Regions from separate parts of the Streptomyces sp. NPDC104814 genome, predicted to be linked through region 1. Evidence: riboswitches for the same ligand, from Rfam matches in the RefSeq annotation. Region 1 holds a riboswitch; each other region holds the start of a gene.

Region 1 (7,660 bases):
CGGTGGTCGCGCCGGGCGCGTCCGGCACGCGCGTGGCCACCGCGGCCCGCGTGGTCGTCACGCCGTCCACGCGGTGAGCCGGCCGCGCACCCAGGCGGCGACGTCACCGACGCCCTTCTCGCCGCGCAGGGACTGGAAGACCACGGGCAGGTCACCGCGCTGCGCCTTGGCGTCGGCCGCCATCCGGGCGAGGTCGGAGCCCACGTACGGCGCCAGGTCGGTCTTGTTGACGATGAGCAGGTCGGCGGTGGTGACGCCGGGGCCGCCCTTGCGCGGGATGTCGTCGCCGCCGGCCACGTCGATGACGAAGATCTGCGCGTCGACCAGGCCCTTGGAGAAGGTCGCGGTCAGGTTGTCGCCGCCGGACTCCACGAGGATCAGGTCCAGCGGGCCGACCTCGTCCTCGAGGTCCTCGACGGCCTCCAGGTTCGCGGAGATGTCGTCGCGGATCGCGGTGTGGGGGCAGGCGCCGGTCTCGACGGCGGCGATCCGCTCCGGCGGCAGGACGGCCTCGCGCAGCAGGAACTCGGCGTCCTCCCGCGTGTAGATGTCGTTGGTGACGACGGCCAGGGACAGCTCCTCGCGCAGGGCGCGGCACAGCGCGGCGACGGTGGCGGTCTTGCCGGAGCCGACGGGGCCGCCGAGTCCGACGCGCAGCGCGCGGCGGCTGCCGTCGGGGCGGCGGGCGTCGGCGCTGACGGCGGCCGGGCCGTCGTGGGAGTGGTCGAGGTGCATGTACGACTCCTGTGGTTCGGGGTGCGCCGGGACGGTGGGGGTGGCCCGGCGCGCAGTGCTGTGGTGCGCGGCGTCAGAAGGTGTCTCGCCGTTCACGCCGGGTCGTGACGCCTGGCGCGGCCGGCGGGACACCGCCTAGGACGCGAACAGGCGGACCGGCCGGCCGGCGTGGGCCTCGGCGCCGATCTCCAGCAGCGGGGCGGAGGCCGCCGGGAGGGCGTCGACGCCCTCTTCGGCGACCCGGTGGGCGGCGCGGACGGCCCGCTCGACCACTTGGTCCAGTTCCGGCGCCAGCCGTGCGAGCACGGCCGACGCGTCGAAGGGGTCCAGGCTGAGCAGCCGCACGGTCGCCGTCGCCGGTCCGCCGACGCTCTCGTAGGCCGCGCAGTACGCGGCGTCCTCCGGTCCGCAGCCGGCCGTGCGCGCCGCCAGGCCGAGCACGACCGGCTGGTGCGCGCCCTTGGGGAAGCGCGCCGCGAGGGCGTCGAGGTCGGCGGACGGCCAGGTCGCCCGCGCGGCCCGCATGAGCTGCCGGCCGAGCTTGCGCGCGGCCGTGCGCAGCGCCGGTGACGGGGTGCGCGCGTCGGCGGCCGCGTCCAGTGCCGCGGGGTCGGCGCCGAGGGCGGCCGCCGCGGCGAGCGCGGCGGACACCAGGCCCGTGGTGTGCAGCCGGCCGCGGCAGAACCGCTCCAGGCCGGCCGCGTCGGTGATGCGCCCCGCGCGGACGGCTTCCTCGGCCCCGCCGGAGTGCGCGTGCCCTCCGGCGGGAAACCGGCCGTCGGCCAGGACGAGTAGTGCTGCTCGTGTCATCGCCCGGCCCTCAGAAGAGGAAGTACCGCTGGGCCATGGGCAGTTCGGTGGCGGGCGTGGACTCCACCAGCTCGCCGTCGACGCGTACGGCGAAGCTGTCGGGGTCGATGTCCACGCGCGGGCGGGCGTCGTTGTTGCGCATGTCCGCCTTGGTCACGCCGCGGGTCGACTCGATGGCGGTGAACCGCTTGCCGACCCCGAGCCGCTCCGGCAGCCCGTCCTCGAGGGCGAGCGGGGCGACGAAGTTGACCGAGTTCGCCGCGGGCGCCCGGCCGATCGCCCCGTACATCGGGCGGGGCAGGATGGGCTGCGGGGTGGGGATGGAGGCGTTGGCGTCGCCCATCTGCGCGTAGGCGATCTGGCCGCCCTTGATGACGAGCAGCGGCTTGACGCCGAAGAACGCCGGCTCCCACAGCACCAGGTCGGCGAGCTTGCCGGTCTCCACGGACCCGATCTCGTGGGCCATGCCCTGGGCGAGCGCCGGGTTGATCGTGTACTTGGCGACATAGCGGCGGACCCGCTGGTTGTCGGCGCGGCCGTCGCCGGGCAGGGCGCCGCGGCGGCGCTTCATCACGTGCGCGGTCTGCCAGGTGCGCATGATCACCTCGCCGACCCGGCCCATGGCCTGCGAGTCGGAGGAGATGATCGAGATCGCGCCCAGGTCGTGCAGGACGTCCTCGGCACCGATGGTGGAGGGCCGGATGCGGGACTCGGCGAACGCCAGGTCCTCCGGGACGGCCGGGTTGAGGTGGTGACAGACCATCAGCATGTCGAGGTGCTCCTCGACGGTGTTGACGGTGAACGGCCGGGTGGGGTTGGTCGAGCTGGGCAGCACGTGCGGCTCGGCGACGACCGTCATGATGTCCGGCGCGTGCCCGCCGCCCGCACCCTCGGTGTGGTACGAGTGGATGCCGCGCCCGGCGATCGCGGCGAGCGTGTCGCCGACGAAACCGGCCTCGTTCAGGGTGTCGGTGTGGATGGCGACCTGCACGCCGGTCATGTCGGCCACGGTCAGCGCGGCGTCGATGGCGGCCGGGGTCGCGCCCCAGTCCTCGTGGATCTTCAGGCCGGCGGCGCCGCCGCGGATCTGGGACAGCATCGCCTCGTGCGAGACGGTGTTGCCCTTGCCGAGGAAGCCGACGTTGACCGGGTAGGCCTCCATCGCCTCGAACATGCGGGCGAGGTGCCAGGGTCCGGGCGTCACGGTGGTCGCCTTGGAGCCCTCGGCGGGGCCGGTGCCGCCGCCGACGAGGGTGGTGATGCCGGAGGCGAGGGCCTCGTCGGCGACCTGTGGGCAGATGAAGTGCACGTGCGCGTCGATGGCGCCGGCGGTCAGGATGCGCCCGTTGCCGGCGATGACCTCGGTCTCGGGGCCGAGCACGAGGTCGGGGTGGACACCGTCCATGGTCTCGGGGTTGCCGGCCTTGCCGATGCCGGTGATACGGCCGTCGCGGATGCCGACGTCGGCCTTGACCACGCCCCAGTGGTCGACGATGACGACGCCGGTGATGACCGTGTCGGGGGTGCCGTCCGCGCGGGTCGCCCGGGACTGGCCCATGGACTCGCGGATGACCTTGCCGCCACCGAAGACGGCCTCGTCGCCGGAGCGTCCGGGGCCGCCGGAGCGGTCCTCCTCGATCTCGATCAGCAGGTCGGTGTCGGCGAGCCGGATGCGGTCGCCGGCGGTCGGGCCGAACAGGTCGGCGTAGGCGCCGCGGGAGATCTCAGGCATCGAGGGCACCTCCGACCTGGCCGCGCAGGCCGGACACCACACGGGTGCCGGCGAGGGGGACGAGTTCGACGTCGACCGGCAGCCCCGGCTCGAAGCGTACGGCGGTGCCGGCGGCGACGTTCAGCCGCTTGCCGTGGGCGGCGGCGCGGTCGAAGTCCAGGCCCGGGTTGGCCTCGGCGAAGTGGTAGTGGGAGCCGACCTGCACGGGGCGGTCGGCGGCGTTGAGGACGGTCAGCCGGGTGACCTCGAGCCCTTCGTTGCACACGACGGGGTCCTCGGCGAAGAGGATCTCTCCGGGAATCATGGCGTACCCCCCGTCAGATGATCGGCTCGTGGACGGTGACGAGCTTGGTGCCGTCCGGGAAGGTGGCCTCGACCTGCACGTCGTGGATCATCTCGGCGACGCCGTCCATGACGTCGGCCCGGGTGAGCAGCTTGCGTCCGGTGGCCATCAGTTCGGCGACGGTGCGGCCGTCGCGCGCGCCCTCGAGGATGTGCGAGGTGATGAGGGCGACCGCCTCGGGGTGGTTGAGCTTGAGTCCGCGCGCGCGACGCTTCTCGGCCACATCGGCCGCGACATGGATGAGCAGTCTCTCTTGCTCGTGCGGGGTCAGTTGCACGTGCCACCTCACAGTCCTTGCTCCGGACCGTGCGGGGTCCGGCTGCCGCAGCCACCGCGACGGGGACAGGTGTAACACACAGACAATTTTCCCGACCGCGCTCAATTGCGGGCAGAAAAGCCCCTGGTGGCGTGGGTCGGGAGGGTAGCCCGCCGGAGTTTCAAGGACGTTAACCAGCCTTTGATCATCACATGACCGGTGGCTGACCTCCCCCATACCCGTTCGAGGACCGCCTGGTCAGGGCGTGTCCGGCCGCCGGTGCTCCGCCGCGACGCCGAGGCGCTGCCGTTCGCGCGGAGCGCCCCTTCGGACATCGAGCGCCGTCACGTCCTCGTCGCCGCCGGAGCGCCGGCGTACGGGACGGTGGACGAGATCGTCACCGCCCGCGTGCAGCCGGGCGGGAGGTGAGCCGTCCGACTGCCGGACCTTCCGCCGCTGCGTGCACTCACCCGGACCGACAGTGAGTTGATGGCCCGTTGTCTGGAGGTCGTGGGTTTGCCCGTCCGGATCAACCGGGCCGCCCCGGCGACACCTGCCGGCTGCTGCGGGCCGCGCGGACTCCGGTGACCAAGGCGGTGGCGCTGCGCGTCACCCGGCCGCCGCGCGCCGGGAGTTGAGGGAAGGGCCGAACGCGTTCAAACGGACCGAACGGCGGACCCTCCATCGGCCTATCCCGACGCCCTTTTTTCGGGGGGTCCGAGTTGCGCGACCAGGGGGACGAACGGACGGAACGACGTGTTCCGTCGCTGGTCCGGGGCTCGCCGGATCGGTGAACACCCCATCGAACACAGGGCTGTCCACCCGAACGGGTGAGTGGTGAGGAACCCCACAAATACCCGTTTCCGTTGGGATTTTCGGACAGTTGTGGGCCAAGATCCCTGACTGACGACAAGCCCCCGCCACAGCGGCGGGGCGATCCGGGCGGACGCCGAGTCCTGCCGCCGCCCGGATGACCGGTCGACAGGAGTGGATCGGCAGGAGTGGAGGACCCAAGCACGACGGGTCGCCGGAACGGTCATGCCACGACCGGGCCGAGCAGCCCTTGGGGTGAAGCCGCGTCAGCGGCCGGGCTACTTCGCCAGCCCGAATCCGACAGGTCATCCTTCACAGGCGGCTGACGAAGGGTTGCGCATGACTGCGCTCAATCGTGTCCCGTCGCTCATGGCCCGGGCCGGTACGGCTTCCGCCCTGACCATCGCCGCGGTGGGCGGCTCGATCGTGGTCCCGGGCCTCGCCTCGGAGGCCGCCGCCGCGACGCCGGCGACCAAGGCGCTGCAGATCGCCGCGTCCAAGAAGGGCGCGCCCTACCAGTGGGGCGCCACCGGGCCGCGCCGGTTCGACTGCTCGGGACTCACGCTGTACTCGTTCAAGAAGGCGGGCAAGAAGCTGCCGCGTACGGCAGCCCAGCAGTACAACAAGACGCGCCACATCCCGGCCGGCAGCCGTAAGGCCGGTGACCTGGTGTTCTTCCACTCGGGGTCGAACGTGTACCACGTCGGGATCTACGCCGGGAAGAACAAGATCTGGCACGCCCCGAAGACGGGTGACGTGGTGCGCCTGCAGAAGATCTGGACCAAGAGCGTCTGGTACGGCCGGGTGAGCTGACCAGTCGGCCCTCCTCGGCGCACGGCCCCTCAGCGGACCGTGCGCCGACCGGTACCGGCCCTCGGCGGCCCCTCCGGGGCGAGGAGGGCGGTCAACGGGCCCCTGGCCCGCCCCGGGGGCCCAGCGCCCCGTTCCGGCCGAGGAGAGCCCCGTCGGCGGGCTCCAGCGGCCGCCGCCGGGGAGCGGGACCGGGTGGCGCGAGCCGACGGCTCCACCGTACGGGTGAACGGGCCCCGCACGGGGGTGACGACCGCCCGAGGACGATCACGCTGCCCCCGCCGGCCCTGGCCGGCATGACGAATGATCAGGAGCGGGCGCCGGCCGAGCCGTTCAGCAGGGCTGCGCTTTCGGTTCCGGCTGTTGCGTCGAGGGGACCGGCTCGGGCGGGAGCGCCCAGGGCAGTTCGATGGCGACCGTCTTGCCTCCCTCGCGGGTGGGGCGGACGCGGAGCCTGCCGCCGCACTCGGCGGCCAGCCAGCGGATGATGACCATGCCGCGACCGTTGTCCTGCTGGACGGCCGCGGGCAGCCGCTTGGGAAAGCGCGGGTGGCTGTCCGTGACGCCGATGCGCAGCAGCTCGTCGCGGTCCAGGGAGACGTCCACCCGGAACGTCGGGGACTGCCCGAACGTGTGCTGCACGGAGTTGGTGGCCAGTTCGGAGACGATCAACCGGATGCTGTCCGCCAGCTCCGCGTCCGACGGCAGACCCCATTCCGTCAGGGTGCCGGCCACGAAGCCGCGGGCCGCGGACACCGAGGCTGGATCGCTCGGCAGAGTGACGGATGCTTCCAGGTGGTCTGCCATGGCGACGTCGTCCCTTTCCCACGGGACCGCAGTCCGGCACGGAGCCGGTGGTTCGAGTACGGTCCCGGACTGGTGCTTCGCCGCCAGACTGCCATCACCACGCCGGTCACGGAGGCGATCCACCAAGATATGCATATATCTGTCGCTCGAAGCGGTGAACTCTGCCACGGCAGACCGTATCCGCGCGGCTCGGACGGAGTAAGGAGGGGCGCATGCAGCACGGTCCCGCGGTGCGCCGCCGGAAGCTGGGCGCCGAATTGCGCGCACTGCGCGCCCGGGCGGGACTCACCAGCGGGGAGGCCGCCCGGCTGGTGGGCTGGCATCAGTCGAAAGTCAGCCGGATCGAGACCGGCTCGAGTGGCGCGAAACCGTCCGATGTGCGGTTACTGCTGAACGCGTACGGCGTCGAGGACGACGAACTGCGTGACCTGCTGCTGGTGTTGGCCGGCTCCCAGGTCGGCGGCAGGGAGCACTGGTGGCACGCCTACCGCGGGGTGCTGCCGCCCACGTACCGCGACTTCATCAGCCTGGAGTCGCAGGCGAGCGCGATGCGCACGCTGGAGACCTCGGTCGTGCCGGGGCTGCTGCAGACGCCCGCCTACGCCCGCGCGGTGACCCGGGCGGCCGTCGGCACGGTGGACGAGGAACGGCTGGACGCGCTGGTGGAGGTGCGTCTGGCCCGCCAGGACGTGCTGCACGCGCCGCACCCGCTGAAGCTGAGCGCGGTACTGGACGAGGCGGTGCTGCGCCGGGAGGTGGGCGGTCCCGAGGTGATGGCACAGCAGCTGCGGCGGCTGCTCCAGGCGGCGCGGCTGCCCCAGGTGCGGTTGCAGGTGCTGCCGTTCTCCGCGGGGGCGCATGTCGGCATCACCGGGCCTTTCGTTATTTTCTCATTTCCGAGCACTTCTGATCTGGACGTGGTTGTTCTCGACCACATGACGAGTAGCCTCTACCTCGAACGGAAAGAAGACCTCCGGGCCTACGCGGAGGCCTTCAACTCCCTTCGGATCCACGCCCTTTCCCCCGAGGACTCGTTGGATTTCATCGCCTCACTAGGTGACGGCGCGTAAGGAGGCACCATGACCGCACTGCCTCGGACCATCCCTTTCAGTACGGAACTGCGCGGCGTGCGCTGGCTGCGCAGCAGCTACAGCACCGGAGCGAACAACTGCGTCGAGACGGCCCGCCCGGCCCGCGGGCCATGGGCCGGGCTGCTCGCCGTACGCGACTCCAAGGCCCCGGACGGGCCCGCGCTGCTCTTCTCCCCCGGGAGCTGGGCGGCGTTCACGGCCGCCGTGCGCCGCGACTGAGCACGGCACCCACCCGGTGAGGGCACGGCCGTGCACGCCGACTC
Region 2 (7,660 bases), on a different contig from region 1:
GCGGGCTGATGATCGGCATCGAGTTCGGCCGGCCCGCCTCGCTGAAGCTGCGCAGCCGCTGGACGATGCTCCAGGCCGCCCGCAAGGGTCTGTTCGCGCAGATGGTCGTCGTACCGCTGCTCCAGCGGCACCGGATCCTCACCCAGGTCTCCGGCGACCACCTGGAGGTGATCAAGCTGATCCCGCCGCTGATCATCGACGAGGCGGACGTCGACCGCTTCATCGACGCCTTCACGGCCGTGATGGACGACGCGCACAGCGGCAACGGGCTGATGTGGGACTTCGGCAAGACCCTGATCAAACAGGCGGTGACGAACCGGTAGCGGCGACCGACGGCCCGGGCGGGCTCGCGGACAGGGCGGCGGCCGGCGCGGGTCCGGCGGGGCGGTCCGTGGGCGGCTCGGGCGTGGGCCAGGCGCTCCGCGAGCGGTCAGCGGGTGGCGGACCGGTCGGCGGCGGCCGCTTTGCCTCTGAGGCAAGAGATTTGCCGCAGAGGCAAATCCGCGGCTCAATGGGAGGCATGAGCTCCTCCGAGTCCCCTGCGGAACCGGCCGGCGACCTGCCCGCGGTGGCCCCGCAGCTGCGGTCCCTGCGCCGCCGCGCCGGCCTCACCCTGGAGGCCGCCGCCCGCGAGGCCGGTCTGTCCCCGGCCCATCTGTCCCGTCTGGAGACCGGACAGCGCCAGCCATCCCTGCCGATGCTGCTCGCGCTGGCCCGTATCTACAGTACGACCGTCTCGGAGCTGCTCGGCGAGAACGTCGCCGAGCGGGACGCCGTGGTGCGCGGCGCGGACATGGAGCCGACGGCGGCCGGCGGCTGGACGTACCGGCAGGCCGGCGCGCCCGGCCGCGGTATGCAGGCCCTGCGGGTGCAGGTGCCGTACGGCGCGCAGGGGGACATCGTGCGCGTGCACCCCGGCGAGGAGTGGCTGTACGTCCTCGCCGGACGGCTCAGGCTGCGCCTCGGGGACACCACCCACCGGCTCGGCCCGGGGGACAGCGCGCACTTCGACTCGCTGACCCCGCACCGGATCGCCGCCGAGGACCCCGGCGGTCTGGAGCTCCTGTTCGTCCACACCCTGCTGCAGAGCCCCACGGCCACGCTGTGCCTGGGGCCCGCCCACCCTGGAGAGGCACGATGAGCAACTTCGAGGAGAAGTTCCCCCGGACCCTGTGGATCCGGCTCATCATCTACATCGCCGTCGGACACGTCCTGGCCGGGTTCATCTGGCTGCTGTTCGAGCTGGGCGCCAACCGATAGGTCCCCCCGCCGCCGGCGCCGCCGGCGCCGCCGCGCCGTCCCGCCGTCAGTCGAGCAGGCGTGCCCGCAGCCGCTCCCGGCCCGCGGGGGTGAGCCCGAGCCCCTGCTCCAGGTAGGCGTCGACGCCGCCCCAGGTCTCCTCGATGGTCTCCATGGCCGCCGTCAGGTACTCGGCGCGCGCGTCGAAGAGCGGGCTGAGCAGTTCCATCACCTCGGGGGTGTAGGCCGACTCCGCCGAGCCGCTGCGGCGCACCTTGTACCGGCGGTGCTTCTCGTTGGACTTCAGGTAGTCCTCGACGATGGCGTCCTTCTCCACGCCCAGGGCGAGCAGGGTGACCGCTATCGACAGCCCCGCGCGGTCCTTGCCCGCGGCGCAGTGCATCAGGGCCGGGACGCTGTCCTCGGCGAGCGCGTGCAGCACCCGGGAGTGCTCGCCGGTGCGCTCCTTGATGATCGTGCGGTAGGAGGCGATCATCCGGTTCGCGCCCTTGCCGTCGGCGAGGATGCCGCGCAGCTGGTCGAGATCGCCGTCGCGCACCATCTTCCAGAACTCGGCGCCGTCCGCCGGGTCCGACAGCGGCAGGTTGACGTTGCGCACGCCCGGCAGCTCGACGTCCGGGCCCTCCAGCTTCTGGTCGGCCGCGTTGCGGAAGTCGAAGATCGTGTGCAGCCCCAGGGAGGAGAGGTACACCGTGTCCTCGGGCGTCGCGTGGGCGAGGTGGCCGCTGCGGAACAGCACGCCGTGCCGCACCCGCCGCCCGTCGACCGTGGGCAGGCCGCCCACGTCTCGGAAGTTGCGCACTCCGGTCAGCTCGGGTTCGGTCGACGGCACCTGCTGCGTCACGAAGGGCTCCTCCCGCTCGTGCCCGCCGACACGGCTCGAATGGCCGACGGGCTGCCCTTCGACGATACGACATGGATTCCCGGGGCAACCGGTTGTCCCCGCCTCCCCGGAGACGGCACTCGAATGGGATGGATATCCGCCCACGTCACATCTGGGCCTTCTGCCCGAATTGGCGCCTTCGTTCCAACTCGCAATGAATTGAGGATCCCTGGAAGGTGGCCGCGTGAGGAGGGTCATAACCGTGACCGTCCGTCGTACGTCATGTCCACGTAATGATTGAGTATTTCCTGGTGAATTGACGAACCGACAGCAGATCCAATTCACACAGCGTGACGGCGTATTCCGGCATTGGATCACGAGAAGCGCCCGTTCACGCAACCTTTCGCTTGTCCCCGTGCGTCCTGCTCGCTTACGTTCCCCACGAAATCCGGACGGACGCCGAATCCTGCCGCCGTCCGGTGCACCGCACCCACCCACCCGACGCACGGCAGGAGCGGGGGACCCACAGGTACGACCGCCTGTTCCGGTTCCCGGAACGGCTATGGGGTGAAGCCGCGCCCAGCGCGGCCGGGCATCTCCAGCCCGAACCCGACAGCTCACCTCGCAGGCGCCGGAGAGGAAAAGCGCCATGCCCGCAAAGGGTAAGCACCGTCGTCCGAAGTCCCAGCGTTTCGCCCGTACGCTCGCCGTCGCCGGTACCGGTGGCGCCGCGCTCGCGCTGCCGCTCATGGGCGCCGCCGGTGCGCACGCGGCCACGCCGCAGACCGCCGCCCAGTCGGTGTCCGGCAAGGCCGTCCAGAGCCTGCCGTCCGAGGCGAAGAAGGCGCCGCAGTCCGGCGTGCGCGTCTACACCGTCAAGTCCGGCGACTACCTGTCGAGGATCGCGAACGAGCAGCACGTCGCCGGCGGCTGGAAGAAGCTTTACGACGACAACCGTGAGGCCGTCGGCAGCGACCCGTCGCTCATCCACCCCGGTCTGAAGCTGACCCTCGGCAAGAAGGCCGTCGCGTCGCACCACGCCGCCCCGTCGCACAAGAGCGAGGCGCCCGCGCACAAGTCCGCCGCGAAGGCCGCCGAGCCCGCGAAGGCCGAGGCCGCCAAGCCCGCCCAGCCCGCGAGCACCGCCTCCGGCTTCACCCTCCCGGTCACCGGCGCCACCATCGGCACCGCGTACCACACGCCCGGCAGCATGTGGGCCAGCGGGTACCACACGGGCGTCGACTTCGTCGTCCCGACCGGTACCACCGTCAAGGCCGTCGGCGCGGGCACCGTCGTCTCCGCCGGCTGGGGCGGCGCCTACGGCAACCAGGTCGTCGTCAAGCTGAACGACGGCTACTACGCCCAGTACGCGCACCTCTCGCAGATCTCCGTCTCGGCCGGCCAGAGCGTGACCGCGGGTCAGCAGCTCGGCCTGTCCGGCGCGACCGGCAACGTGACCGGCCCGCACCTGCACTTCGAGATCCGCACCACGCCGAACTACGGCTCCGACGTCGACCCGGTCGCCTACCTGCGCGCCCACGGCGTCACCGTCGGCTGACCCCGCGCCGCCCCGGCGGCCACCCGCCTGACACGCCACCGAGGCCGGACCCCGATCCACGGGTGTCCGGCCTTCGGTGTGCCCGGACCGGCCGGGCACATGGCCGGGGCGGTTATTCCCGACACGGCCGGACACGTGGAGTGGCTTATCTCACCGTCCGTCAACCCCTGCCTACGGTCGCGTAGGTCACATTCAAGGGTGAATCATGGACGGCTGTGGCAGACGATTCGAAGAGTGACAGCAGAGCAGTGATCGGGTCGTACGTGGCGCTGGGGGACAGCTTCACCGAAGGCGTCGGAGACCCGGGCCCCGACGGGCAGTTCGTGGGCTGGGCCGACCGTTTCGCCGTACTCCTCGCCGACCGGCGGCCCGAGGGAGACTTCACCTACACGAACCTCGCGGTGCGCGGCAAACTCCTCGACCAGATCGTGGCCGACCAGGTCCCGAGGGCCGTCGAACTCGCCCCCGACCTCGTGTCGTTCTGTGCCGGCGGCAATGACATCATCCGGCCCGGCACCGACCCCGACGAGGTCGCCGAGCGGTTCGAGAGGGCGGTCGCGCAGCTCGCCGCCGTGGCCGGCACGGTCATGGTGACGACCGGCTTCGACACCCGGGGCGTCCCGCTCCTCAAGCACCTGCGCGGCAAGATCGCCACCTACAACGGGCACGTTCGGGCCATCGCCGACCGCTACGGATGCCCGGTGCTCGACCTGTGGTCGCTGAAGTCGGTGCAGGACCGGCGGGCCTGGGACGGCGACCGGCTGCACCTGTCGCCCGAGGGGCACACGCGGGTGGCGCTGCGGGCCGGCCAGGCGCTCGGCCTGAGGATCCCGGCCGACCCCGAGCAGCCCTGGCCGCCGCTGCCGCCGCGCGGCACGCTCGAGGTCCGGCGCGACGACGTCCACTGGGCGCGCGAGTACCTGGTGCCGTGGATCGGGCGGCGGCTGCGCGGCGAGTCCTCCGGCGACCATGTGACCGCCAAGGGCACGCTGTCCCCGGACGACATCAAGATGCGGATCGCGGCCGTCGCCTGAGCCGCGCGGAGAGGGGCGGCTGCCACGGGTGCGACCGCCCCTCGCCCGCCGTCAGGCCGGGAACGGCCCGTACAGCCCGGTGCGTGCAGTCGGTTCACGCCGGGCCCGGGACGCCGCTGCGAACCCCCGGGGTACGCTCCCCGGGTTCTGCTCACCGTCCTCCTGCGGTCAACGCCTCCCGGGTCAGCCCCAGTTCGCGGGCCAGCGCCTCGTCGACCCACTCCTGCGCCCGGATACGCGAGACCGTGCCGCCGTACGCGGTGAGCTGCACCGCCAGCCCGTCCAGCAGAGCCGTCAGCCGCAGCGCGGCGGCGGCCGGATCGGGACAGGTGAACTCGCCCGCGGCCACCCCCTGCGCGATCACCTCGGCGAGCGCCGCCTTCCACTGCCGGTCCAGGGCGCGGCCCACCTCGCGCAGCGGCGGCTCGCGCAGGGCCGCCGACCAGCCCTCGATCCACAGCCGCCAGCCCTTGGCCTGCCCCGTCGGCGCGTACCAGCGCACCGCCGCGCGCAGCCGGCGCAGCGCGGTGGTACGGCGGCCGAGCAGCTCCTGCAGACGGCCGAGGTCGGCCTCGGCGGCGTAGGCGAAGGCCGCCGCGACCAGCTTCTCCTTGGTGGAGAAGTGGTACAGCACCAGCGCGTTGCTCACGCCGAGCGCCTGGGCGACGTCGGCGATCCGCACCGCCGCCACGCCCCGCTCCTCGATCTGCTCCACGGCGGCCCGCAGGATCTCCTCCCGCCGCTCCGCCACGCTCAACCGCACTCTCGCCACGGCTGATCACCCTAGTGCAGCGCACGGGGCCGGGCACCGCGAATGCCCGCCCCCGTCCTGGGGCACGGCCGCGCTGGAGCCCCGGCGACGACCGCGTGATTGTTGCCGTTTGACAATAATATTGGTGGGGCAACAAAGTAGCGGTGTCGTCCGTGCGCGGGAAGGGTCTGGGAATGTTGCGGTGGGCGGGCACTGCTCCGTGCGCCGACGCCCCGCACCCGAGGGTGCCGGTGGCCCCGGGCCCCGCGCTTGGCTTCTCAGGCGGACCGGCTGCCGGCGTCGGCCTCGGGGCGCATCTGCGCCGAGGCGGCGTCGCAGAAGGCCTCCAGGCCCTCCAGGAGGGCGGCGCGCTTCGCCGCGGGCATCACGTCGAGGACGGCCTGCAGCTCCTGTTGCCTTCGCGCGCGCAGGTCGGCGAGGAAGGCGCGGCCGCGGCTGCTCAGGTGCAGGCGCACCTCGCGCCGGTCGGCGCGGCTGGTCTCTCGGTCGACGAAACCGGCGGCCTGCAGCCGGTCGCAGAGCCGGCTGGTCGAGGGAGGCGTAGAGGCCAGGGAGTCGGCGAGGGTGCGCAGATTGATGCCCTCGTGGTGCTCGAGGACGAGCAGCACACGCAGCTGTGACGCGGAGGCGGGCGCGGTGGAGGCCCGGCCCCAGACCACCTCCAGCAGTTCCGCGGCCGTGGCGGTCACGCGCGCGACTTCGTCGGGCTGCGGGCGGGCGCGGAAGGACGTCACGGTCACACTCTCGTCGGCGCTGGGACGGCAGTCAGCGTACTAGGGGGCGTCTCGCCGCTCACGCCGCGAGCCCGGTGTGAGTGGCGGGACATCCCCTGGACGAGCGGGTCCGCTACTGATGGCCCGGCAACCGGGTAGACGGATCGGACGACCGAAGTCCCCGAGTGATGTCCGGTGATACACCGGCAAAGGATTGGTGTTCTTACCATCGTGAAGAGATTTGTGGTCGCTGAACGCGCTGTACGTACGGCGGCTCCGCACGAGCTGCTCGACGCCGTCCGTCGTGTACTGCTGGAGCAGTACGCGGCGGAGTCCGTCGAGCTGCTGATGGCCGACTACAGCCTCACCGTGCTGCAGCCGGTGTCGGTGCTGCCGCACACCCTGGAGCCGGTATCGGTCCACAACAGCCCGGCCGGCCGGGCGTTCGGAGCCCAGCAGCCCTTCGTGGAGACGCTCGGCGAGGGCCTGGCGCGGGTCCACCTGCCGGTCACCGTGCGCGGTGACCGGCTCGGCGTGCTGTCGGTCACCCTGCCGGACGGCGCTCATGTCGAAGAGTGCCTCGCGGAACTCGCGGAGATCGCCGAGGTGCTCGCACACGAGGTGATCGTGGCCGAGCGGGACACCGACGTGTATCTGCAGGCGCGCCGCAAGGACCGGCTCACCCTGGCCGCCGAGATGCAGTGGCAGCTGCTGCCCGGACGTGCCTGCGCGCGCCCGGAGTACGAACTGGGCGCCCAACTGGAGCCCGCGTACGCGATCTTCGGCGACAACTTCGACTGGTCCCTGACCGCGGACCACCTCCTGCTCTACGTCACCAACGGCATGGGGGAGGGGATCGAGGCCTCCCTGCTGACCAACCTGGCGATCAACGCGCTGCGCAACGCACGGCGGGCCGGCATCTCCCTCGCCGACCAGGCGGCACTCGCCGACCAGGCGGTCTACGCGCACTATCAGGGCCGCTGCTATCTGTCGGTGCTGATGCTCGACTTCGAACTCGCCACCGGTCGTGCCCGGGTGGTGGACGCCGGCTCCCCGCAGCTGCTGCGGCTGCGCGGCGGCGTGGTGGAACGCGTCCGCTTCGAGGCGCAGCTGCCCCTCGGCATGTTCGAGGAGACCGACTACGTCGTCCAGGAGTTCCAGGTCGAGCCCGGCGACCGTCTGATCTTCGTCAGCGACGGGGTGTACGACGTCGCCTCGCCCAAGGGCGAGTCCTACGGTGACACCGCGCTGGCCCGGGCGATCCAGGCCACCCGCCTGCTGCCCGCCGCCGAGGTCCCGCGCGCCATCCTGCGGGAGCTGACCGGCCACCGCGGCCGGCCCGCCCCGGACGACGACGCCCTGGTGGTCTGCCTCGACTGGCGGGGGCGGTGACCGGTGGCACCGCCCGCGACATCCGGTCCGCGGAGGGCGTGTTGTTCGCGTCACCCGCCCGGCGCTAATGTTTGCCATGCGGCAATGATCGGCGGTGGCTGAGCCGAT
Region 3 (7,660 bases), on a different contig from region 1:
GCACGCCGGGATGACGGCGAACGCCTACGTCGTCGACAACCCGGAACTCGCCGACCTCGCCGCACGTTTCATCAAACAGATCGGCTTCACCGGAATCATCGACCTCGACCTGCGCTTCGACCGGCGCGACGGACAGTACAAGCTCCTCGACTTCAACCCGCGCATGGGCGCCCAGTTCCGCCTCTTCGAGAACGAGGCGGGGGTGGACGTGGTCCGGGCCATGCACCTGGACCTGACCGGCCGCACCGTTCCGGAGGGGGAACAGCGCGCCGGCCATCGCTACATCGTGGAGAACATCGACCTGGCCGCCCTGCTCGCCTACCGCCGCAGCGGCTACACGACGCCGCACGCACCGGCCCGGGCGAGCGGCACGGAGCTGGCCTGGCTCGCGGGTGACGACCCGCTGCCCTTCCTCACGATGCTCGCGCGCTTCGTGCGACCCGGCGCGAAGCACCTCTATCAGCTGTGGCGGACACACCGCCGTGGCAGCACCGGACCGGGTGGACGCCACCAGTCGTAGCCTCCTCCCGGCCGGAACACGAAGTGACGACACCACGAAGTGACGACACCACGAAGTGACGACACCGAGAGGTGACGCCACCGTGACGACACACCGCGAAGTGACGACATGACGTCCTGGGGAGGGACTTCGTGAACCAACCGGTAGCAGTCCTCGGGGCAGGCCCCTTCGGCCTGTCCACCGCCGCCCATCTGCGCGCCCGTGGCGTGCCCGTCCGCGTCTTCGGCGACCCCATGGTCAGCTGGCGCGACAACATGCCCGCGGGCATGCTCCTGAAGTCGACCCCCGCGGCCTCCAGCATCGACTGCCCCCAGCGCGGGCACACCCTCGCCGACTACTGCGACGCGGCCGGCATCCGGCGGCTGGTGAACGACGAGGACATCATTCCCGTGGAAACGTTCATCGCCTACGGCGAGTGGTTCCAGCAGAAGCTGGTGCCCGAGCTGGAGCGGGTGCGGGTGGTGTCCGTGGACCGGCGCACCGGGGGCGGCTTCGAGCTGAAGCTGGACTCCGGGGAGCAGTTCACCGCGCGGGCCGTCGTCGTGGCCACCGGGCTGTCCGGCCTGTCCCACCTGCCCCGCGAGCTGGCCGCGGCCGCGCCGGACGGGCCCGCCGCCACGGCGCCCGTCTCGCACAGTTCCCAGCACCACGACCTGACCCGCTTCGCCGGCCGGGAACTGATCGTCGTCGGCGCCGGACAGTCCGCGCTGGAGACGGCGGCGCTCGCCGCCGAGGCCGGGGCCCGGGTGCGGGTGGTGGCCCGCGGCCGGGGCCGGGTCGCGTTCGGCGCGGCCCCCTGGGACCAGCCCCGGCTGCGCCCCGAGTCGCCGTTCGGCCGGGCCTGGTCGCTGTGGGCGCTGAGCTATTACCCGCATCCCTACCGCTATCTGCCCGCCGAGATACGCCACTACCTGGTCCGCCGGGTCCTCGGCCCGCTCGGCGCCTGGTGGCTGCGCGAGCGCTTCTCGGGGAAGGTGCAGGTCAGCGAGGTGCAGCGGATCGTGCGGGCGGAGCCGACGGGCGAGGGCGCCACCCTCACCGTGCGCAGCCACACCGGCCGCACCGAGCGGCTGGCCGCCGACCACGTCATCGCGGCCACCGGCTACCGGGTGAACATCGCGGCGATGGACTTCCTCGGCCACGGGCTGCGCACCACCCTCGCCACCAGCCGCGGCACCCCCAGGCTCGGCGCCGGGTACGTCTCGTCGGTCCCCGGCCTGTACTTCACGGGTCTGCCGGCGGCCGGGTCGTACGGCCCGGTGATGCGGTTCGTGTGCGGCACGGAGTTCGCCTCGCCGCGCCTGGCCCGCCACCTGGTGGCGGCACACGGCTGAGGGGCGAACCACGGGCGTGGCGGTCCGGCGGGCGCGGCGGGCCGGTCCGGCGGGCGCGGTGGTCCGGTCGATCCTTCCGCGCGTGCCGCCGGGCCGGGAAACCGGCGATGAGCCCGGGTGGGCCGGCCGCCTCGGCGGCCTCCGCATCCCTGCCGGAACCCGGGCCGGAGGAGGCCGGATCGGGCGGTGAACGGGTGCCCCGCGGGGTCCGTATTCTCTGATCATGGCCGCACCCCTCGCATATGCCCTCATTGCCACTGACCTGGACGGAACGCTGCTGCGCGGCGACGACACGCTCTCCGACCGGTCCCGGGCCGCGCTCGCGCGGGTGGCGAAGGCCGGCGCGCGCCACCTTGTGGTGACGGGCCGCCCGGCGCCCCGGGTACGGCCGCTGCTGGAGGACCTCGGCTGCACGGGGCTCGCGGTGTGCGGCCAGGGCGCGCAGGTGTACGACGCGGGGGCCGGCCGTCTGCTGTGGTCGGTGACCCTCGACCGGGAGCTGGCCGAGACCGCGCTCGGCAAGATCGAGGCCGAGGTGGGGGAGGTGTACGCCGCCGTCGACCAGGACGGCGTGGACGGGCTGACGCTGATCGAGCCCGGCTACCGGATGCCGCACCCGACGCTGCCGGCGGTGCGGGTCGGGCGGCGCGACGATCTGTGGGGCGAGCCGATCAGCAAGGTGCTGCTGCGCCATCCCGAGCTGTCCGACGACGAGCTGGCGGCGACGGCGCGCGCGGTGGTCGGTTCCCTGGCGACGGTGACCATGTCGGGGCCGGGGACGGTGGAGCTGCAGCCGTGCGGTGTCACCAAGGCGACGGGGCTCGCGCTGGCGGCCGGCCATCTCGGGCTGGGCGCCGAGCGGGCGCTCGCGTTCGGGGACATGCCGAACGACATCCCGATGTTCGCCTGGGCCGCCCGCGGGGTGGCCATGGCCAACGCCCATCCGGAGCTGAAGGCCGTGGCCGACGAGGTCACCATGTCGAACGAGGACGACGGCATCGCCGTCGTCCTCGAGCGGTTGTTCCCGTGAAGTGCGGCCTAGTAGGCGCTGAACACGTTGTCGATCGAGCCGTAGCGGGCTGCCGCGTAGTTGCAGGCCGCGGTGATGTTGGCGATCGGGTCGTACGGGTCCATGGAGGTGCCGGACACGTGGTAGGCGAGGAACGTCGGGTCGATCACCTGGAGCAGGCCCTTGGACGGGGTGCCGGCGGCCGCGTTGGAGTCCCACAGGTTGATGGCGGCGGGGTTGCCGGAGGACTCGCGGATGATGTTGCGGTAGATCCCGTCGTAGGTGCCCGGGATGCCGTGCTGGGACATGATGGCCAGCGACTGGCGGATCCAGCCGTCGAGGTTGTTCGGGTAGGCCGAGTTGGCGGCCGTGATCACGGTGGCGCTGGCCGGGGTGGCGGCGGAGGCGCTGGTCGCGCCGAAGAGCGGCAGCGCGAGGGCGGCGGCACCGGTGCCGGCGACGGCGAGGGTGCGGACGAGGCGGGACGTGCGGGTGCGGCGGTGCTGACCGGCAGCAGACATGACGAAGTTCCTCTCCGGCGCCTGCGAGGTGAGCTGTCGGGTTCGGGCTGGAGATGCCCGGCCGGCCGCGGATGCGGCACGGCTTCACCCCGAGCCGGTCCGGGGCGTCGTCGGGGTGACGACGTCCGGCTCGGCGACTTACCTGGGTCCCCCGCTCCTGCCGTACACGGATGAGTTGGTCCGATGGTGGATGCCGGACGGCGGCAGGATTAGGCGTCCATCCGACAGGCCGGGAAGTTATGCGAGAGCTGATGCCGGGAACAAGTACCGGTTTCACCTAATGCCCTGGTTGACCTTGGTCCGGGGCGTTTGGGCTGCTTGATCCTTTGTGATCGTCTAGGCCCAACTTGCTTGTGAGGGCTGGTTAAACGCGGGGCGGACGGACAGGAGACCGACGAGAGGCTCGCGTGACCCAATTCACTGGTGTCACAGGGGAAACACATTTGGTACCAAGGTGACCAAGGTGGATCGGCTGATTAATTACGGCAAAACGGGCAGTCGGGTCGTGTTGTGGCACGGTGGGGCGGGGTCTGTCGCCGAGGGTGGGGGTGGTCTTCGCGGTGGTCTTCGCGACACGAGCATGGTTGATATCGGTACTTTTCGGTTGATCAGATTTGATCGATAAACATATCGGGCGCGATCCGATACCGCCTGGCCTGTAACCGTGGGCGCTATCGGTGATCGAAACGTGACCGGATACGCTGACTTGAGTGATGTCAGCGACCTATCGACAAACCGTGTAATCGCCAACCGGCACCAGCAGACAGGAGACCCCTCGTGACCGTCGTCGGGCCGTTCGGGCTTAGCGTGCGGGACCAGGCTCTCGAGGCCGATGTCCAGGCCGGATTGGCGGCTGTCGAGGAAGGGCTGCTCGAGGCCACCAAGAGCGAGGTTCCCTTCATCACGGAGGCCGCGCAGCACCTGGTGCGGGCGGGCGGGAAGCGGTTCCGGCCGCTGCTCGTGATGCTGGCGGCGCAGTTCGGGGACCCGTATGCGCCGGGTGTCGTGCCGTCGGCGGTCGTGGTCGAGCTGACCCACCTGGCGACGCTCTACCACGACGACGTCATGGACGAGGCCGCCGTACGGCGCGGGGTGCCCAGCGCGAACACGCGGTGGGGTAACTCGGTCGCCGTACTGACCGGCGACTTCCTCTTCGCGCGGGCCTCGCAGATCCTCGCCGACCTCGGGCCCGAGGCGGTGCGGGTGCAGGCGCTGGCGTTCGAGCGGCTGGTCACCGGGCAGATCCTGGAGACCGCGGGCCCGCAGGACGGGCGCGACCCGGTCGACCACTACCTCGAGGTGCTCGGCGGCAAGACGGGGTCACTGGTGGCGGTGTCGTGCCGGTTCGGCGCGATGATGTCCGGCGCCGACGAGACGGTCGTGGACGTGCTGACGCAGTACGGGGAGCGGCTGGGCGTGGCCTTCCAGCTGGCGGACGACGTACTCGACATCGCCTCCGACTCGCACGAGTCCGGCAAGACGCCGGGGACGGATCTTCGCGAGGGCATCCCGACACTCCCGGTGCTGCGGCTGCGGGAGCGGGCCGAGCGGCTCGGGCTGCCGGAGGACCGCGCCCTGTGCGAGCTGCTGGACTCCGATCTGAGCGACGACGCGCGACACGCGGAGGCGCTGACCGCGCTGCGGGCGCACCCCGCGCTGGAGCAGGCGCGGCGCGACACCGTCCGCTACGCCGAGGAGGCGCGGGCCGCGCTGGCGCCGCTGCGGGAGTGCGGCGCCAAGGCGGCGCTGATTGAGCTGTGCGACGCGGTGGTGCACCGGGCGGGCTGAGGGCCGCCGTCCGCCCCGTTCGTTCTCCGGCTGCCGGCCCGCCGTCCGCCGCGTTCGCTCTCCGGCTGACGGCCCGCTGTCCGCCGCGTGCCTTTTCCGGCTGACGGCCCGCTGTCCGCGGCGTGCCTTTTCCGGCTGACGGCCCGCTGTCCGCCGCGTTCGTTCTCCGGCGACGGCCCGCTGTCCGCCGCGTGCCTTTTCCGGCTGACGGCCCGCCGTCCGCCGCGTTCGCTCTCCGGCTGACGGCCCGCCGTCCGCCGCGTGCCTTTTCCGGCTGAAGGCATCCGTCCGCCGCGTACCTTCTCCGGCTGACGCCCGCCATCCGCCCCGTACCACCTCCGGCCGGCGCCGGCCCCCCGCCCCGTGCCTTCTGGAGCCCCTTCCCCCGCCCCCCTTCCCCCGCCCCCTTCCTCCCCCGGCTCACGCCCCCGGGCTCCCCGGCCCCCCACTTCCCCTACGGGTAGGGGTACCTGAGGCCCCGCCATGTCATACCCCAGCAGTACACGCAGTTGCGTCCAGGGAGTGACGTCTCCCGGCGGCCGATTTGGTCTCATGGAAAGCACGGAAGACACCACTCCTCACCGATTCGGGTGAGAATGGCGGCTCGGGGTGGGGCCCGGCGGGAGCACGCGCCGCGGGTCACGGGACGGACAGCCGCCGCCGACGACGGAGGTAGCGCACACATGGCACCGTTTGGAAGCGATGACAGGGCGACGGCCGTGCAGGAGCCGGCCGGCTCGTCGGGCGGGGGGCGTCGCAGGGCCGCGCGGTACGTCGTGCCCGCGACCGTCGTGGGCGTGGCCGCCGCGACGATCGGGATCGTCCCCGCGCTCGCCAGCTCCGGCGACCCGGATCTGCCGAAGATCACCGCGCAGCAGCTCATCGAGAAGATCGCCGCGTCGGACGTCCAGCAGATGTCCGGCACCGTGCGGATCACCACCGACCTCGGGCTGCCCGACGTCGCAGGTCTCGCCGGCGGTCTCGGCGGGAAGGCGGGCGGCGCCGGCGACGGTTCGGCCGCCGATCCGTCCGCCAAGGTCACCGAACTCGCCACCGGCTCGCACACGTTGCGGGTCGCGGCCGACGGACCGGACCGGCAGAAGGTGTCGGTGCTGGAGGAGGCCGCCGAGTACAGCCTCATCCACAACGGCAAGGACGTCTGGGGCTACGACAGCAAGTCCGACGAGGTGTACCACGCCACCTCGGACGCCACCGGGAAGGACCACCGCAAGGACAAGCGGGGCGCGGACGACTTCACCGGTACGCCCAAGGACTTCGCCGAGCAGGCCCTGAAGGCCGCCGACTCCACCACCGCCGTCACGGTGGACGGCACCGCCCACGTCGCCGGCCGCGACGCCTACAAGCTGCTGATCAAGCCCAAGCAGTCCGGCAGCACCGTCGGCGGCATCACCATCGCCGTGGACGCGAAGACCGGCGTGCCGCTGAAGTTCACCCTGACCCCGAAGAGCGGCGGCGCCGCCGTGGTCGACGCCGGCTTCACCCAGGTCAGCTTCGCCCGGCCGGCCGCCTCCACCTTCGACTTCACCCCGCCCAAGGGCGCCAAGGTCACCGAGGGCGGCGACCGTGAGCACGGCAAGGGCGACGACGAAAAGAGCCCGCTGAAGGGCGGCCTCCCGCAGCACCTGCTGCCCACGCCGGGCGGGGAGCCGGGCAAGGGGCTCGGCGCACCCAAGGTCCTCGGTGAGGGCTGGAGCGCCATCGCGGTCTTCGACACCGGCGCCAAGGGAGGCGTGCCCTCCGGCAGCAAGGCCGACGGCGACCTCGGCGGCTTCCTCGACTCGCTCGGCGACAAGGTCTCCGGCCCGTTCGGCAAGGGCACGGTGTTCTCCACGCGCCTGGTGAACGCCCTGATCACCGACGACGGCAAGGTCTACGTCGGCGCGGTCACCAAGGACGCCCTGGTCAAGGCCGCCGACGCGGGCAGGTAAGCCGGCGGGACACCGCCGGGAGACGGGAAACGATCGGGGAGCCGATGGACGACGCGCCCGCCGCACGGGGTGAGCAGGGGCCGGAGGACGAGTACGTCATCCACACCCGCGCCCTCACCAAGCGCTACCGCGGCGGGCAGCTCGCCGTGGACGGCCTGGACCTGACCGTGCCGGCGGGCAGCGTCTTCGGCTTCCTCGGCCCGAACGGATCGGGCAAGACCACGACCATCCGGATGCTGATGGGCCTGATCGAGCCCACCTCCGGTGCCGCGCGCGTCCTCGGGCAGCCGATGCCCCGGGCCGCCCGCTCGGTGCTGCCACAGGTGGGCGCACTGATCGAAGGACCCGCGCTGTACGGCTTCCTCTCCGGCCGGGACAACCTGCTGCGCTACGACGCCGCCGACCCGACCGCCGACCCGCGCACCCGGCGTACCCGCGTCGCCACGGCGCTGGAGCGGGTGGGGCTGACGGCGGCCGCCGGGAAGAAGGCGAGGGCGTACTCGCTCGGGATGAAGCAGCGGCTGGGGCTCGCCGCCGCC
Region 4 (7,660 bases), on a different contig from region 1:
AAGTACTTCGGTTCCATCGCCTCCCACGACGGCAAGCCCGAGCCGCGTGACGGCACGCTGCCCGACGTCATGGGCGGCCAGCTGCGCGAGGTCATCCACGAGGAAGTCCCGGCGCGCGCCCTGATGGGCGCCTACCGGCTGCCGCACGACGGCACACGCGCGTGCGACGCGGCCGACCTCGCGCTGACGATCCTCGGCGGCGGCGAGTCCTCCCGCCTGTACAACCGGCTGGTGCGCCGCGACCGCACGGCCGTCGCGGCCGGCTTCGGCCTGCTCCGGCTGGCCGGGGCGCCCTCGCTGGGCTGGCTGGACGTGAAGACCTCCGGTGACGTCGAGGTCCCGGTCATCGAGACCGCCATCGACGAGGAGCTCGCCCGGTTCGCCGCCGAGGGCCCCACCGCCGAGGAGATGGAACGCGCCCAGGCGCAGTTGGAGCGCGAGTGGCTGGACCGGCTCGGCACCGTCGCGGGCCGCGCCGACGAACTGTGCCGCTACGCGGTCCTGTTCGGCGACCCGCAGCTCGCCCTCACCGCCGTCCAGCGCGTGCTCGAGGTGACGCCCGAGGAGGTGCAGGAGGTCGCCAAGGCCCGCCTGCGCCCCGACAACCGCGCAGTGCTCGTGTACGAGCCGAAGACCCCGCAGGCCGCACCGGACGCCGACGTGCCCGAGGACCCGGAGCAGGAAGCGACCCTAGAGGCCGGCAACGACAACGAGGAGACGGCCAAGTGACCGAGCTCGCCACGATGGACTTCCACCCCCGGCCCCAGGCGGGCGAGGCCAAGCCGTGGGCGTTCCCGGCCCCCGAGCGCGGCACGCTCGACAACGGCCTGACGGTGCTGCGCTGCCACCGGCCCGGCCAGCAGGTCGTCGCCGTCGAGGTGCTCCTGGACGCTCCCCTGGACGCCGAGCCGGCCGGCCTGGACGGCGTCGCCACGATCATGGCGCGCGCCTTCTCCGAGGGCACCGACAAGCACTCCGCCGAGGAGTTCGCCGCCGAACTGGAGCGGGCCGGCGCCACCCTCGACGCGCACGCCGACCACCCGGGGGTCCGCCTCAGCCTGGAGGTGCCCGCCTCCCGGCTGGCCAAGGGCCTCGGCCTGCTCGCCGACGCCCTCAGGGCGCCCGCCTTCGCCGACAGCGAGATCGAACGGCTGGTGCGCAACCGCCTCGACGAGATCCCGCACGAGCTGGCCAGCCCCGCCCGGCGCGCCGCCAAGGAGCTGTCCAAGGAGCTCTTCCCGGCCTCCTCGCGCATGTCGCGCCCCCGGCAGGGCACCGAGGAGACGATCGCGGCCCTCGACGCGGCGGCCGTACGCGCCTTCTACGAGCGGCACGTGCGCCCCGCCACCGCGACCGCGGTGGTCGTCGGCGACCTGACCGGCCTCGACCTCGACGACCTGCTCGGCGACACCCTGGGCGCCTGGACGGGCTCACGCACCGAGCCGCGCCCCGTGCCCGCGGTGACGGCCGACGACACCGGCCGCGTCGTCATCGTCGACCGGCCGGGCGCCGTCCAGACGCAGCTGCTCATCGGCCGGATCGGCCCCGACCGGCACGACCGCGTCTGGCCCGCCCAGGTGCTCGGCACGTACTGCCTGGGCGGCACCCTCACCTCCCGCCTGGACCGGGTCCTGCGCGAGGAGAAGGGCTACACCTACGGCGTGCGCGCCTTCAGCCAGGTGCTGCGTTCCGCCCCCGACGGCACGGGCGCGGCGATGCTCGCCATCAGCGGCTCGGTGGACACGCCCAACACCGGCCCGGCGCTGGACGACCTCTTCACGGTGCTGCGCACCCTGGCGGAGGGCGGCCTGACCGACGCCGAGCGCGACGTCGCCGTGCAGAACCTCGTCGGGGTGGCCCCGCTGAAGTACGAGACCGCGGCAGCCGTCGCGGGCACGCTCGCCGACCAGGTCGAGCAGCATCTGCCCGACGACTACCAGGCGACGCTGTACCGGCAGTTGGCCGCGACCGGCACGGTGGAGGCCACGGCGGCGGTCGTGAACGCCTTCCCGGTGGACCGTCTGGTGACCGTGCTGGTCGGTGACGCGGCGCAGATCAAGGAGCCCGTCGAGGCCCTCGGCATCGGTGACGTCACCGTGGTGAGCGCGGAGTAGCCGCACATGCGCGTGGGGCCCTGGTGTCTGACGGAGCACCAGGGCCCCCGCCCTGTCCGCAGGTCTGTTTGTGATCGAAGGCGCTGCATCCCACATATGCCCGAATTGGGGCGGAGGTTGCCTGTCTGGCCTGTGGGATGGCTTACAAAACCCCTGATTCGTTTGAGGACTGAAGGTCGATCACCGTAGCTTCGTCCGGGCTGTTCGTCAGGCAGTGCGCCGCACCCGCGGCACCGGACAGTCATCGCCGAGTCCCCGTACGGCGCGAGCCAGGGGAGCCGGGGACCCACACGTCCCTGGGGTGAATCGGGCGCCCGAGAGGGGGCCCGTAGGAGACCTTCCTGCTCCGAACCCGTCAGCTAACCCGGTAGGCGAGAGGGAAGGAAAGGACAAGCCGCCACATGGCGTTCGTCAGCGCCACCGGGAAGCACCGTCGTCCCAGCCGGATGAAGCGCACCACCGCGCAGGCCGCGGGTATCGCCGCGCTCACCACCACCGGCGTCATCGGCGCCCTCGCGGCGCCCGCCCTCGCCGCCGACAGCTCCGCCGAGCAGACCGGTCTGCTCCCCGTCATCAGCGTCGACGACGCCGTCGCCGCGCAGATCGACGCCCAGGCCGAGGCCCAGAAGCAGGCCGCCGAGCAGGCGGCCATCGAGCAGGCCGCTCGCGAGGCCGCCGCCGCGCGGGCCCACGAGGCCAAGGAGCGGGCCGCCCGCGAGGCCGAGCGCAAGCGCCTCACCACCTTCGTGGCCCCGATCGCGCACTCCTACGTCTCCACCGGCTACGAGGCCAGCAGCTCCCTGTGGTCCTCCGGCCACCACACCGGCATCGACTTCCACGCCGCCACCGGCACCACGGTCCACGCCGTGGGCTACGGCACCGTCGTCGAGACCGGCTGGGGCGGCGCCTACGGCAACCAGATCGTCATCCGCATGCACGACGGCACGTACACCCAGTACGGGCACCTGTCGTCCATCGGCGTCGTGGTGGGCCAGCAGGTCGTCGCCGGCCAGCAGATCGGCCTGTCCGGCGACACCGGCAACACCACCGGCCCGCACCTGCACTTCGAGGCGCGCACCAGCCCCGAGTACGGCTCCGACATGGACCCGGTCGCCTACCTGCGCGCGCACGGAGTGAACGTCTGACACGCGAGAACGGCACCAGCCCCGCAAAGCCCCGGCGTACCGCGCCGGGGCTTTCGCCGTTTCCCCGCGCCTCGCCCCGGAGAAATCCGGCGAGGTGACCAAAAAATATCCATGGAATCCGCTCCGCCATCGGAAATGGCGTCCCCTTGGAATAGAGTCACGAAAACGCGTCCATCGTCGGCGTTTCACGGGGCCCGAAGCGGAGGTCGGACATGCGCATTCCGGCGCACTCGGTGTGCACGGCGATCCGGGACGACATCGTCGCCGGTGTCCATGAGCGCGGCAGCCGGCTCACCGAGGAAGTGCTGGCCCGCCGCTACGGCGTCTCCCGGGTGCCCGTGCGAGAGGCGCTGCGCACCCTGGAGGCCGAGGGGTTCGTCGTGACGCGACGGCACGCGGGCGCGTGCGTGGCCGAACCCACCGAGCAGGAAGCGGCCGACCTGCTGGAGATGCGGATGCTGCTGGAGCCGCTCGGCGCTGCCCGCGCCGCCCAGCGACGCACCGAGGCGCATCTGAAGGTGCTGCGCGGCCTGGTGCGGCTCGGCCAGGAACGGGCCAAGCAGGGCACCGGCGACGAGCTGCGCTCCCTGGGCGGCTGGTTCCACGAGACGCTCGTGCAGGCGTGCGGGAGCCCGGCGCTGACCGCCACGCTCACCCAGCTGCGCCACAAGATCGCCTGGATGTACGCCGTGGAGCCGTCGGCCGACCCCGTCCGGACCTGGGCCGAGCACGGCGCCCTCGCGGACGCGGTGGCGCGCGGCGACGGGGAGCGGGCCCGGGCCGTCGCGGCCCTGCACGCCGAACGCTCCGCCGGCGCGTATCGGCTGCGCCGCTTCGGTGGGGAGCGAGCCGAGCCGGTGAGGAGTTCGCAACATCCCGTAAACACATCGGGCCCACGGCATTAACGCGAGCGCCGTATACAAAGAGAGGGACACGTGAGCCCGCTGAAAGGGCTGCCCTTTTCGCATTTCTCGTTCGCGCCGCACATTTCCTCCGGGGTTCGCGGAGGGTGGAAAAAGGAAGCCGCGCCGGCCTCGAAAGGCCGACGCGGCTTCTTTGTGCGTGAATCAGACCCTCAGGCGTGACTCAAGCGGCCGTGCGGGACTCAGACGGTCTCGGGGAGCTCCTCGAGGCCCTCGGAGACCAGCTTCGCCAGACGGTCCAGGGCGGCGTCCGCGCCCTCGGCGTCGGAGGCGAGGACGATCTCCTCGCCACCCTGGGCGCCCAGGCCGAGGACGGCCAGCATGGAGGCCGCGTTGACGGGGGTGCCGCCGGCCTTGGCGATCGTCACGGGGACGCCTGTGGCCGTGGCGGCTCGGACGAAGATGGAGGCGGGGCGGGCATGGAGGCCCTCGGCCCAGCCGACGTTGACGCGGCGCTCAGCCATGTGTTGCTGCCCTTCAGTTTCTCAGGGTTGTCTAGACCAGTTTCCCATATGGTGAAGCATGCCCGGAGGGGTCCTGCGACCCCACCGGACGCGATCACCGGGCCTCGGCCTCGACCCGGCATCCGTCCTCCACAGAGTGCCCCGCGCCGTTGTCGTACGCGAGCCGTACTCTGGGCCCCATGCAGAGCGCGTCGGACAGGCAGGAGTACCCCGCCCACTGGGAGGCCGACGTGGTGCTGCGCGACGGCGGCACCGCGCGGATCCGCCCCATCACCGTCGATGACGCGGACCGCTTGGTCAGCTTCTACGAGCAGGTCTCGGACGAGTCGAAGTACTACCGCTTCTTCGCGCCCTACCCGCGTCTGTCCGCGAAGGACGTCCACCGCTTCACACACCACGACTTTGTGGACAGGGTGGGACTCGCGGCCACGATCGGCGGCGAGTTCATCGCAACCGTACGCTACGACCGGATCGGTCAGAACGGAATGCCCGCGTCCGCACCCGCCGACGAGGCGGAGGTCGCCTTCCTCGTCCAGGACGCCCACCAGGGCCGCGGCGTCGCCTCCGCACTGCTCGAACACATCGCCGCCGTCGCCCGCGAGCGCGGCATCCGCCGCTTCGCCGCCGAGGTCCTGCCCGCCAACAGCAAGATGATCAAGGTGTTCACGGACGCCGGGTACACCCAGAAGCGCAGCTTCGAGGACGGCGTGGTGCGCCTGGAGTTCGGCCTCGAGCCCACCGAGCGCTCCCTCGCGGTGCAGTACGCGCGCGAACAGCGCGCCGAGGGCCGCTCCGTGCAACGGCTGCTGATGCCCGGCTCGGTCGCCGTCGTCGGCACCGGACGCACCCCCGGCGGCGTCGGCCGCAGCATCCTCGCCAACCTCCGCGAGGGCGGCTACACCGGCCGTCTGCACGCCGTGAACCGCGCCTTCGGAGCCGACGTCACCGACATCGACGGCGTCCCCGCCCACCGCTCCGTGCGGGAGATCGAGGGACCGGTCGACCTCGCCGTCGTCGCCGTGCCCGCCGACCACGTGCCCCAGGTCGTCACCGAGTGCGGCGAGCACGGTGTGCAGGGACTCGTGGTGATCTCCGCCGGATACGCCGAGAGCGGCCCCGAAGGACGCGAGCGCCAGCGCGCACTCGTCCGCCAGGCACGCACGTACGGCATGCGGATCATCGGCCCCAATGCCTTCGGCGTCATCAACACCTCGGCGGACGTCCGGCTGAACGCCTCCCTGGCGCCGGAGATGCCGCGCCCCGGCCGCATCGGCCTGTTCGCCCAGTCCGGCGCCATCGGCATCGCCCTGCTCTCCCGGCTGCACCGGCGTGGCGGCGGCGTCACGGGCGTCACCGGCGTGTCGACGTTCGTCTCCTCCGGCAACCGCGCGGACGTCTCCGGCAACGACGTCCTGCAGTACTGGTACGACGACCCGGACACCGACGTCGCCCTGATGTACCTGGAGTCCCTCGGCAACCCGCGCAAGTTCACCCGCCTCGCCCGGCGCACCGCGGCCGCCAAACCCCTCGTCGTCGTCCAGGGCGCCGGATCCGCGCCCCAGGGACACGCCGTACGGGCGACACGCCTGCCGCACGCCACGGTGTCCGCGCTGCTGCGCCAGGCCGGCGTGATCCGCGTCGACACGATCACCGAACTGGTCGACGCCGGTCTGCTGCTGGCCCGCCAGCCGCTGCCCGCCGGCCCGCGCGTGGCGATCCTCGGCAACTCCGAGTCCCTCGGCGTGCTGACGTACGACCAGTGCCTGGCCGCCGGGCTGCGTCCGCACGTTCCGCTGGACCTCACCACCGCCGCCTCCGCGGAGGACTTCCGCGTGGCCCTGGCGCGGGCGCTCGCCGACGACACCTGCGACGCCGTCGTCGTGACCGCCATCCCGGCGATCGGCGAGGGCTCACCGGGCGACGCCGAGCTGGCGCAGGCGCTGCGCTCCGCGGCGGCGGCCGTGCCCGGCAAGCCGGTCCTGGTGGTCCACGTCGAGCTGGGCGGCCTCGCGGAGGCGCTCTCGGCTGCGGCGAGCACGGCGCCCCAGGCGGACACGCGCGTGCCGCTCACGGCGGGCCAGGGGGACGCACAGGGCTCGCCGACGCCAGAAGACGCGCATGCGGCGGCAGTCCCGGAAGACACACGGCCACCCGTCCCGCCCACCGGGACCGCATCCTCCGCCGAACCTCCGGCCACCGCCGAGTCACCGGCCCCCGCCGACGCCCCCGAGGACACCCACCTCATCCCCGCCTATCCCGCCGCCGAGCGGGCCGTACGGGCCCTGTCCGAGGCCGTCCGGTACGCCCAGTGGCGGCGCGAGGCCGCCGACCCCGGCAAGGTCCCCGAGTACGACGACATCGACGTCAAGGGTGCCGCCCGCCTGATCGACGCGCTGCTCGCGCGCGGACAGGGCCTCACCCTCTCCACCGAGGACACCTGCGAACTGCTCGGCCGCTACGGCGTCCACGTCCGCCGCGCCCTGCCCGCGCCCAGCCCCGACGACGCCGCCGAAGCCGCCCGCGCCCTCGGCTACCCGGTCGCCCTCAAGGCCACCGCCCCGCACCTCAGGCACCGCGCCGACCTCGGCGGCGTACGCCTCGACCTGGCCGACGAGGAGCAACTGCGCCGGGCGTACGCCGAATTGACCGACCTGTTCGGCAAGCCGGAGGAGCTGCGGCCGGTCGTCCAGGGCATGGCGCCGCGCGGCGTCGACACCGTCGTACGCGCGGTCATCGACCCGGCCGCCGGTGCCGTGCTGTCCTTCGGTCTCGCCGGAGCGGCCTCCCAGCTGCTCGGCGACATGGCGCACCGGCTCATACCGGTCACCGACCGGGACGCGACCTCCCTGGTCCGCTCGATCCGCACGGCCCCGCTGCTGTTCGGCTGGCGTGGCTCCACGCCAGTGGACACGCCCGCCCTCGAAGAGCTGCTGCTGCGGGTCTCCCGGCTGGTCGACGACCACCCCGAGGTCGTCGCGGTCACCCTGGAACCGGTCGTCGTCGCCCCGCACGGC

The links. A riboswitch is a leader RNA that binds a small molecule or an ion and turns the genes downstream of it on or off. The one in region 1 is predicted to bind cyclic di-AMP.
Region 2: it holds a riboswitch for cyclic di-AMP, as region 1 does, so the genes downstream of both, ACZ64A_RS03615 (M23 family metallopeptidase) here and ACZ64A_RS17755 (C40 family peptidase) in region 1, are expected to answer to the same signal.
Region 3: it holds a riboswitch for cyclic di-AMP, as region 1 does, so the genes downstream of both, ACZ64A_RS19110 (transglycosylase SLT domain-containing protein) here and ACZ64A_RS17755 (C40 family peptidase) in region 1, are expected to answer to the same signal.
Region 4: it holds a riboswitch for cyclic di-AMP, as region 1 does, so the genes downstream of both, ACZ64A_RS00485 (M23 family metallopeptidase) here and ACZ64A_RS17755 (C40 family peptidase) in region 1, are expected to answer to the same signal.

Annotation. Positions count from the first base shown of each region.
Region 1 covers NZ_JBVJOL010000004.1:403,041-410,700, forward strand. The annotation lists gene ureG (urease accessory protein UreG) at 58-735, opposite strand; gene ACZ64A_RS17730 (urease accessory protein UreF) at 871-1,545, opposite strand; gene ACZ64A_RS17735 (urease subunit alpha) at 1,556-3,277, opposite strand; gene ACZ64A_RS17740 (urease subunit beta) at 3,270-3,581, opposite strand; gene ACZ64A_RS17745 (urease subunit gamma) at 3,595-3,897, opposite strand; gene ACZ64A_RS17750 (hypothetical protein) at 4,156-4,305, shown strand; cyclic di-AMP (ydaO/yuaA leader) riboswitch at 4,892-5,025, shown strand; gene ACZ64A_RS17755 (C40 family peptidase) at 5,029-5,502, shown strand; gene ACZ64A_RS17760 (ATP-binding protein) at 5,833-6,306, opposite strand; gene ACZ64A_RS17765 (helix-turn-helix domain-containing protein) at 6,519-7,376, shown strand; gene ACZ64A_RS17770 (DUF397 domain-containing protein) at 7,386-7,616, shown strand; gene ACZ64A_RS17775 (8-amino-7-oxononanoate synthase) at 7,659-7,660, opposite strand, start outside.
Region 2 covers NZ_JBVJOL010000001.1:865,446-873,105, forward strand. The annotation lists gene ACZ64A_RS03595 (aspartate aminotransferase family protein) at 1-323, shown strand, start outside; gene ACZ64A_RS03600 (helix-turn-helix domain-containing protein) at 521-1,141, shown strand; gene ACZ64A_RS03605 (DUF6126 family protein) at 1,138-1,260, shown strand; gene ACZ64A_RS03610 (tyrosine-protein phosphatase) at 1,307-2,104, opposite strand; cyclic di-AMP (ydaO/yuaA leader) riboswitch at 2,572-2,727, shown strand; gene ACZ64A_RS03615 (M23 family metallopeptidase) at 2,733-3,641, shown strand; gene ACZ64A_RS03620 (SGNH/GDSL hydrolase family protein) at 3,890-4,675, shown strand; gene ACZ64A_RS03625 (TetR/AcrR family transcriptional regulator) at 4,827-5,447, opposite strand; gene ACZ64A_RS03630 (MarR family transcriptional regulator) at 5,705-6,187, opposite strand; gene ACZ64A_RS03635 (PP2C family protein-serine/threonine phosphatase) at 6,392-7,552, shown strand.
Region 3 covers NZ_JBVJOL010000005.1:166,187-173,846, forward strand. The annotation lists gene ACZ64A_RS19095 (carboxylate--amine ligase) at 1-520, shown strand, start outside; gene ACZ64A_RS19100 (FAD-dependent oxidoreductase) at 652-1,854, shown strand; gene ACZ64A_RS19105 (HAD family hydrolase) at 2,078-2,884, shown strand; gene ACZ64A_RS19110 (transglycosylase SLT domain-containing protein) at 2,893-3,384, opposite strand; cyclic di-AMP (ydaO/yuaA leader) riboswitch at 3,388-3,572, opposite strand; gene ACZ64A_RS19115 (polyprenyl synthetase family protein) at 4,162-5,172, shown strand; gene ACZ64A_RS19120 (LolA family protein) at 5,856-7,121, shown strand; gene ACZ64A_RS19125 (ABC transporter ATP-binding protein) at 7,166-7,660, shown strand, end outside.
Region 4 covers NZ_JBVJOL010000001.1:120,887-128,546, forward strand. The annotation lists gene ACZ64A_RS00475 (M16 family metallopeptidase) at 1-729, shown strand, start outside; gene ACZ64A_RS00480 (M16 family metallopeptidase) at 726-2,114, shown strand; cyclic di-AMP (ydaO/yuaA leader) riboswitch at 2,350-2,503, shown strand; gene ACZ64A_RS00485 (M23 family metallopeptidase) at 2,516-3,259, shown strand; gene ACZ64A_RS00490 (GntR family transcriptional regulator) at 3,472-4,164, shown strand; gene ACZ64A_RS00495 (HPr family phosphocarrier protein) at 4,365-4,646, opposite strand; gene ACZ64A_RS00500 (bifunctional acetate--CoA ligase family protein/GNAT family N-acetyltransferase) at 4,826-7,660, shown strand, end outside.